Regions from separate parts of the Desulfocurvus thunnarius genome, predicted to be linked through region 1. Evidence: predicted binding sites of a transcription regulator. Region 1 holds the regulator's gene; each other region holds the start of a gene.
What was found. Region 1 encodes sigma-54, which starts transcription at its own class of promoters, with help from an activator protein. Its sites were predicted from a motif close to CTGGCACGGNNNNTGCTT; they were not measured.
Positions count from the first base shown of each region.

Region 2: nifH (nitrogenase iron protein) is a predicted target of sigma-54. The motif match lies at 925-942, and genes of this name have one in related genera.
Region 3: nifJ (pyruvate:ferredoxin (flavodoxin) oxidoreductase) is a predicted target of sigma-54. The motif match lies at 822-839, and genes of this name have one in related genera.
Region 4: ACZ5KV_RS08595 (ammonium transporter) is a predicted target of sigma-54. The motif match lies at 1,147-1,164, and genes of this name have one in related genera.

Region 1 is NZ_AP042411.1:3,450,034-3,452,233, forward strand. Features, by position in the region: gene lptB (LPS export ABC transporter ATP-binding protein) at 1-218, shown strand, start outside; gene rpoN (RNA polymerase factor sigma-54) at 419-1,879, shown strand; gene hpf (ribosome hibernation-promoting factor, HPF/YfiA family) at 1,987-2,200, shown strand, end outside.
Region 2 is NZ_AP042411.1:513,557-515,756, forward strand. Features, by position in the region: gene nifH (nitrogenase iron protein) at 37-867, opposite strand; gene ACZ5KV_RS02280 (LeuA family protein) at 1,205-2,200, shown strand, end outside.
Region 3 is NZ_AP042411.1:1,273,506-1,275,705, reverse strand. Features, by position in the region: gene ACZ5KV_RS05500 (sigma-54-dependent transcriptional regulator) at 1-562, shown strand, start outside; gene nifJ (pyruvate:ferredoxin (flavodoxin) oxidoreductase) at 928-2,200, shown strand, end outside.
Region 4 is NZ_AP042411.1:1,980,334-1,982,533, forward strand. Features, by position in the region: gene ACZ5KV_RS08595 (ammonium transporter) at 1-1,084, opposite strand, end outside; gene ACZ5KV_RS08600 (LemA family protein) at 1,512-2,120, opposite strand.

The DNA of each region.
Region 1 (2,200 bases):
CCATCGCGGTGGACGATATCCAGGGCATCGTGCGCGGGCTCAAGGAGCGCGGCATCGGCGTGCTCATTTCCGACCACAACGTCCGCGAGACCCTGCGCATCTGCGACCGGGCCTATCTGGTCTACGAGGGCCGGGTCATCCTTTCGGGCACGCCGCTGGAGATTTGCGAGAATCCCCAGGCGCGCCAAGTCTACCTCGGCGAGGCTTTCAGTCTCTAATCTGGCGCGCTTCTTGCGCTTCCTCGCGCATACAAAATCCTTGCCATTTGAGTTGCAAGGCCTGGGGCTCTGTGGCATGGTCTGCCCGAGCCGCGCAGAACGGGCCCTGCCGGGCGAGGACTTTTGCCGCGCGGGCCGGGCCGCGACGGGCGGACCCCTGATCGACACGGCACCGCAGCACCTGAACACGACGGGCAACGATGGGACTTGAACTCAGACAGCAAATGAAGCTTTCGCAGCAACTGGTGATGACCCCCCAGTTGCAGCAGGCCATCAAGCTGCTCCAGCTCTCCCGTTTCGAGCTGCTGGACGTGGTCCAGCAGGAGTTGCTCGAAAACCCCCTGCTCGAGGAGAAGGGCGAAGAGGCCTTCGAGGATACTTCCGGCCGCGACGGCAAGGACGCCTTCGAGACCGCCGCCGAGCCCGAGCGCGAGCGCCCCGCCCAGGGCGACGAGGCCGTGGAGCGCGACCTGGCCCGCAACGCGGACTGGGAGAACTACCTGGGCGAATTCTCCAGTTCCTCGCGCCAGGCTTTGATGCGCGAGAGCGAAACGCCCGAGGAGGGCATGGCCTACGACGCGCGCCTGTCGGTCAAGCCCTCCCTGGAAAGCCATCTGGAATGGCAGATCTGCCTTTCGGATTTCAGCCCCGCCGAAGTGGCCATCAGCGAGGTCGTCATCGGCAACCTGGACTCCCACGGCTATCTCCAGGCCTCCTGCGAGGAGGTCGCCGCCATGGCCGGGGCCGCCACGGCCCAGGTGGAGGACGTGATCCGGCGCATCCAGCGCCTGGACCCCGTGGGCGTGGCCGCGCGCGACCCGCGCGAATGCCTGCTGGTGCAGATCGAGGTCTTCGGGTACGACGACCCCATTTTGAAGGAGCTGGTCAGCGAGCATCTGGAGGACCTGGAGAAGGGCCGCTTCAAGCCCGTGGCCCGCAAGTTCCGCCTGACCCTGGAACAGCTCAAGGAATACCTGGACCTGCTCCAGACCCTGGACCCCATGCCCGGCGCCAGCTACGGCGGCGGGGAGCCGCAGTACGTCAGCCCCGACGTGTACGTTTACGAGTACGACGGCGATTTCGTCATCGTGCTCAACGAGGAGGGCCTGCCGCGCCTGCAACTGAACTCCTTCTACATGGACGGCCTGTTGGCCAAGAATTCCAAGGACAAGGAGTACGTCCAGGAGAAGATGCGCTCGGCGGTCTGGCTGATGAAGAGCCTGTTCCAGCGCCAGCGCACGCTCTACAAGGTGGTCGAGAGCATCGTGCGCTTCCAGAACGGCTTTTTCCGCCAGGGGGTCACAGCGCTCAAGCCGTTGATTCTCAAGGATATCGCCGACGACATCGAGATGCATGAATCGACCATCAGCCGCATCACCACCAACAAGTACGTGGCCACGCCCCACGGCGTGTTCGAGTTGAAGTTTTTCTTCAACAGCGCCCTGGAGATGGACGACGGCTCCCAGGTGGGCTCGGAGTCCGTCAAGGCGCTCATCAAGCAGCTCATCGGCGGCGAGGATGCCCGCCATCCGCTGTCCGACGAGAAGATCGCCGACCACCTGAAGGACACCCTGAAGGTCAACATTGCCCGGCGCACGGTGGCCAAGTACCGCACGGCCCTGGGCATCCGCTCTTCCTCCAAGCGCAAGCAGGTTTTTTGATCGCGCGCCGGGTAGCCCTTTATTTCGATCCGGTTTCCTTCTACACTGGAATCGGCGAAAACCCGCCAGACCAGTGTCGTCGTGTCACCCAAGACAGGAGGAGATCCATGCAGATCAATTTCAACTTCAAGAACTTCGAGCCCTCCGATCATCTCAAGAAGTACGCCACCGCGCGGTTCGAGAAGTTGATCAAGTACGCCGGCACCGACAACGCCGACCTGCAAATCAACCTGTCCGTGGAGAAGTTCCGCCAGAAGGCGGACGTCGTGCTCACCTGGGACGACAACAACCTCTCGGCTTTCGAGGAGTCCGAGGACATGT
Region 2 (2,200 bases), 680 kb from region 1:
TCTTGCTTGTGTTGGGGGAAGGGGTGCGCCAGCGGGCTAGGCCTGCTGCATCAGGCCGAAGTCCATGAGCAACTGCTCCAGTTCCTCGATGGCCAGCGGCTTGGGCACGACGAACATCTCGTTGCCGTCGATGGCCCTGGCCAGGTTGCGGTAGTGGTCGGCCTGGCTCACCGCGCCGTCCCACTCGATGACGGTCTTGCGGTTGATTTCGGCGCGCTGCACGTCGTTGTCGCGCGGCACGAAGTAGATCATCTGGGTGCCGAGCTTCTTGGCCAGCTCCTGGATCATCTCCTTCTCGTTATCCACGTTGCGCGAGTTGCAGATCAGCCCGCCCAGGCGCACGCCGCCGGACTGGGCGTACTTCATGATGCCCTTGCAGATGTTGTTGGCCGCGTACATGGCCATCATCTCGCCGGAGCACACGATGTAGATCTCCTCGGCCTTGCCGTCGCGGATGGGCATGGCGAAGCCGCCGCACACAACGTCGCCGAGAACGTCGTAGAAGGCGTAGTCCAGGCCCTCGGACTCCTCGTAGGCGCCCAGGTTCTCCAGCATGTTGATGGACGTGATGATGCCGCGACCGGCGCAGCCCACGCCCGGCTCGGGGCCGCCGGACTCCACGCACCAGGTGCCGCCGAAGCCGGGCTTGCGGATATCGGCGAGATCCACGTCCTCGCCTTCCTCGCGCAGGGTGTCGAGGACGGATTTCTGGGCCAGGCCGCCCAGCAGCAGGCGGGTCGAGTCCGCCTTGGGGTCGCAGCCGACGACCATGACCTTGCGGCCCATCTCGGCCAGCCCCGCCACCGTGTTCTGCGTGGTGGTGGACTTGCCGATGCCGCCCTTTCCATAGATTGCTACCTTTCGCATTGTCTGCCTCCCAGGTTGTAAGTGCTCGGGGAATGGGTTGGTGTCTTGGGGGGCCTAGGGCAAAGGGCGTGCCAGAGCAGACTGAATGCGCTAATATGCAGGTTTGCTTCATAATAAAATCCAGGCCCCCTCCCCCCGGCCCGCAAAGGCTACAAAAGCAGCCTTCCCGGCCCTACCAAAGCGTAGGTTCCTACGCTTTGGTAGGGCACTCCCGGCTCCACGCCAAAACAACACGGTGCAATAATTAAAGATAATCGCAAAGACCTTCCTGGCACCATCCCTGCAATACGTCGGGGAACGAACCGACCGGAACCGGCCGCAGACAAGGAGAGACCCGATGCTCATAGACACGACACTGCGCGAAGGCGCCCAGACCTACGGCGTCTATTTCGACACCTCCGCCAAGCGGGAAATCGTGAAGCTGCTGGTCCGGGCCGGGGTGGAGGAAATCGAGGCCGGATGGGCCGGGCAGGACGGGCTGGCCGACCTGCTCGCCTGGGCGCGCGGCCTGGCCGACCCCACGGCGCTTTCCGTCTGGTCGCGGCTCAAGGCCGCCGACGTGGAGTTGGCCGCCGCCGCCGGAGCCGCGCGCCTGAACCTGGGGGTGCCCGTGTCCGACGCGCACCTGGGCTCGCGCCTGGGCACCACGCGCGAGGAGCTGCTGCGCTGCATGCGCAACGTCGTTCCCCTGGCCCGCAACCGGGGCATGGCCTACGTTTCCGTCGGCCTGGAAGACGCCTCGCGGGCCGACGAGGGCTTCCTGCTCGAAGCCGCGCGCCACTGCGCGCGCCTGGGCGTGGACCGCGTGCGCCTGGCCGATAGCGTGGGCGTGCTCGACCCCACGGGCGCCGCCCGGCTGGTGGAGATGGTCCGCCAGGTGTTCCCCGGCGAGGTGGGCGTGCACTGCCACGACGACTTCGGCATGGCCACGGCCAACGCCCTGACCGCCCTGGGCGCCGGAGCCCGCTGGGCCGACGTGAGCGTGCTGGGCATCGGCGAGCGCACGGGCGTGGCCCGCCTGGAAGAGGTCGCCTCCTACCTCGTGCTGCGCCGGGGCGGCGCGGGCTACGACCTGCGCGCCGTGCGCGAGGCCTGCCTGCTGGTCAGCTCCGCGGCCGACGTGCCCATCCCGCGCGACAAGCCCATCTGCGGGCGCGACATCTTCGCCTGCGAAAGCGGGCTGCACGCCCACGGCATGCTGCGCGACCCGGCCCTGTTCGAGCCCTTCCCCCCCGGGGCCGTGGGCGCCCCCGAGGGGCGCGCCAGGTGCGCCTGGGCGCCAAGAGCGGACGCGCCGCCGTGGCCGCCGCCATGGACCGCATGGGCCGCGACA
Region 3 (2,200 bases), 1.4 Mb from region 1:
GGCCATGTTCCACGTCAGCCGCCTGTGCGAGCAGTACGGCATGCCTCTCAAGGGCTTCGGGTCGGATTTTTTCGAGGTCCTGGCCGCCTACCGATGGCCGGGCAACGTGCGCGAGCTGTTCAACGTGCTGGAGCGCGCCTGCGTGGCCGCCGGGGAGGAGCGGACCCTGTACGCCATGCACCTGCCCCAGGAGATCCGCATCCAGGTCACCAAGGCGTCCCTGGGGCACCCGGGCGGGCGTCCCCCGGGGCCCTGGCCCGCGCCCGTTCCGGAGCCCGCCGGGGTTTCGCGGGCCGAATCCGCCGCGCCGCAGCCTCCGGCCGCCCCCCCGGCCGCCCCTCTGTCCGGGGCGGACGCCGAAACCGGGGCCATGGACCCCTTCTTCGCCCGGCGCACGCCCTCGCTCAAGGAATTCAAGAACGAAATGGAGCGGCGCTACCTGGAATACCTGCTGGCCATGCACGGCGCGAACATCAAGGCCATCCTGCGCGATTCGGGCCTGTCGCGCTCGCATTTCTACGCCCTGCTCAAGAAGAACGGCATCGGCCAGGCCCCGGAGTAGGGCGGCGCGGCCCCGGGCCCGGCGGGAGCATGCCCCGGACGGGCCGGACCCGGCCGGTGGCGGGGCGTGAATGACGGTCGCCGAGCCCCTGGCGCCTTTCACCGATTATTGTCTTGCTCTGGCCCTTGTTCTCGGTCAGAAAATGAGTAGGCTTCCCCGTGTCCGCTTTTCCGGACGGCGGAGGCGCGGGAGCGGGCCGAAGGGCCTTGTTTGAGTGGACAAACAGTCCTCGTTCGTACTACCACTCGTTCGCCGGGGACTGGCACGTTTCTTGTTTACGGCGCCCCGGGGCGAACCTGCCCGGGCCTGGAGCAGGCGCCGCACCCCAAGTTTTCTCGTGATGCAAAAATAAAGGAGAGGTACCTATGTCGAAAAACATGAAGACGATGGACGGCAACACCGCGGCCGCGCATATCGCCTATGCGCTGTCCGACTGCGCCGCCATCTACCCCATCACCCCGTCCACGCCCATGGGCGAGCTGGCCGACGACTGGGCCGCCCAGGGCCGCCTGAACCTGTTCGGGCAGACCTGCGACGTGAAGCAGATGCAGTCCGAGGCGGGCGCCGCGGGCGCGGTCCACGGCATGCTGGCCGGCGGCGCGCTCACCAGCACGTTCACCGCCTCCCAGGGCCTGCTCCTGATGATTCCCAACATGTACAAGATTTCCGGCGAGCTGCTGCCCGGCGTGTTCCACGTCACCGCCCGCGCCGTCGCCGCCCACGCCCTGTCCATCTTCGGCGACCACCAGGACGTGATGGCCTGCCGCCAGACCGGCTTCGCCATGCTGGCTTCCGGTTCGGTCCAGGAGGCCATGGACATGGCCCTGGTGGCCCACCTGTCGGCCATCGAGTCCAGCGTGCCCTTCCTGCATTTCTTCGACGGCTTCCGCACCTCCCACGAGATCCAGAAGGTCGAGGTCATCGACTACGAGGACATCAAAAAGATCGTCAACTGGCAGGCCATCGAGGACTTCCGCGCCCGGGGCATGAACCCCGAGCACCCCGAGATTCGCGGCACCGCCCAGAACCCCGACATCTACTTCCAGGGCCGCGAAGCCGCCAACCCTTACTACAACGACGTGCCCGGCATCGTGACCTCCAGCATGAAGAAGGTCACCTCCATCACCGGGCGCAAGTACCACCTGTTCGACTACGTGGGCCACCCCGAGGCCGACCGCGTGGTCATCGCCATGGGCTCCGCCTGCGAGACCCTGGAAGAGGTGGTCAACTACCTGAACGCCCAGGGCCAGCGCGTGGGCCTGCTCAAGGTTCGCCTGTTCCGCCCCTTCGTCACCGAGGCCTTCCTGGCCGCCCTGCCCGCCACCTGCGGTTGCGTGACCATCCTCGACCGCACCAAGGAGCCGGGCGCCCTGGGCGACCCGCTCTACCAGGACGTGTGCACCGCCTTCATGCAGCACGGCAGCGCCCCGACCCTCGTCGCCGGGCGCTACGGCCTGGGCTCCAAGGAGTTCACCCCGGCCATGGGCAAGGCCGTGTACGACAACATGCTGGCCACCCAGCCCAGGAACCACTTCACCGTGGGCATCGTGGACGACGTGACCCACTCCTCGCTGGACGTGGAGGAAGTCATCGACACCACCCCGGCGGGCACCGTGCAGTGCCAGTTCTGGGGCCTGG
Region 4 (2,200 bases), 1.5 Mb from region 1:
CCGCGCCGACCGGGTCGTCGATCTTGAGCACCTGGTCGATGAAGACCACGGAGACGACCACGATGACGCCTGCGCCCAGGCCGGTGATGATGGAGCCGATGGGGGACAATTCGTAGCAGCCGGCGGTGATGGCCACCAGGCCCGCCAGGGCGCCGTTCATGGCCATGGAGGCGTCGGGCTTGCCGTACTTGATCCAGCTCGTGAACATGGCGCCCAGGAAGCCCGCGCAGGCGGCCAGGGAGGTGTTCACCGCAATGTAGCCGATGGTGCCGTCGGCCACGGTGGTGGAGCCGGGGTTGAAGCCGAACCAGCCGAACCACAGGATGAAGACGCCCAGGGCCGCGATGGGAATGTTGTGCCCGGGGATGGCGTTGGCCTTGCCGTCGGCGGTGTACTTGCCGATGCGCGGGCCGAGGACGATGGCGCCCGCCAGGGCCACCCAGCCGCCCACGGAGTGGACCACGGTGGAACCGGCGAAGTCGATGAAGCCCATGGCTTCGAGCCAGCCGCCCTCGTTGCCCCACAGGCCGCCCCAGGCCCAGTGCCCGGAAACGGGGTAGATGCAGGCGGTGACCAGGACGCTGGCCAGGATGTAGGTGCTGAACTTGGTGCGCTCGGCCATGCCGCCGGAAACGATGGTCGCGGCGGTGGCGGCGAAGACGCTCTGGAAGAACCAGAAGGTCAGGGTCCACATGCCGTCGGCGGTGGTGGCGTCGGCGCTGCCCAGGGCGAAGCCCGAGCCGCCGATGAAGCCGCCGATGGAGTCGCCGAACATGAAGCCGAAGCCGATGAGGAAATAGACGATGGAACCCGCGGCGAAGTCCACGAAGTTCTTCATCAGGATGTTGCCCGCGTTCTTGGCGCGGGTGAAGCCTGCCTCGACCATGGCGAACCCGGCCTGCATGAACATGACCAGGATGGCGGCCACGAGGGTCCACAGGATGTTGGCGTTATCCTGGGTCAGCAGTTCGGGGGCGTCCTGCGCCAGGGCGCACACGGGAGACGAGGCGACCACGGCGAGGGCTCCCAGGGCGAAGTACAGCCCGGAGAGCGGCCTTTTCAAAAGGGAGCGGGGGGTGAGCATTCCTGAAACCTCCTAGGCAACAACGGTTGTGGTGAGTCTGGCGCCAAGGCGCACCACCCGAAGAGCAAGGAGCGGGCCAGGATTGCAACACGCTGATTTATATTATTTAAATAGTTTTCACGCCAGAGGGGCTTGCGAGATATCACAAAAATTAACAAAAACGGAACATACGAAGGTGGTCATGTTTGTCAGATTTGTTAATCTGGCGTGATATGCCACCCTGAAAAATGGGGCCTTGTCGGCTTTGGTGACAAAAAAGTAAAATTACGAGGATTCGAACGTCTGGGATCGGGCGGTCCCGTAGCGGCAGGCCCCGGCAGCGCGAGCAGGTGGCGTGCGGCGGGCAGGCCCGAGTCCTGCCCGCCCGCCTTGCACCGCGCCGTCGACCGACCATTTCCTCCCGGCGGCGGGGCGCCTACCCGGGCCCTCAACGGCGGCGGCAGGTCGGGCAGTCCGGAACGGAGGGCGCGCGGAAAAGGGCGCCGCCGAAGTCCAGGGGCGGCGCTTCCCCGTAGCCGAAGGCACCGGCAAGCAGCAGGGCGGGGAAGCTGTCGCGGTAGGCGTTGTAATCGCGCGCGGCCTCGTTGTAAGCCAGACGGGCCAGGGCGACATGGTGTGCGGCGTCGTCCAGCTCCAGGAACAGGCCGCCCAGGTTCGCCGGGGGTGCTTGCCCGGGAGCAGGCTGGACCAGCGCCCGCAGGCGGGCCAGCAGGATGTCCAGGCGCTCCTCGGCCCGCGCCAGTTCGCGCAGGGTCAGGGCGTCCCCCTGGGCCGCCCCCTGGGTCGCCAAAGATGCGGCTTCGCGGGCCAGGGCCAGCTCCGTCAGCGCTTCGCCGATCTGCTGGTCCTGCGCCAAATGCCGCCAGGCGGTCTCCGTCAGGGTCATTACAAAATCGTAGCGGCGACGCAAAGTCGTCTCCAGACGCTTCAGGGCCGCCAGATACCGCAACCGCAAGGCGGCCAGCCGCCCGTGGATCAGGGCCGCACCCAGGCCGATGGCCAGCAGCACGGCGGCAAAAGCGAAAAGCGCGCCCATGAGGCCCCCTCCCCGCGCGCGAAGCGCTCCCCGGCCAATCCCCCGGCCCGGGCCGCACTCCACCCCTCGCGCGAGTCTGC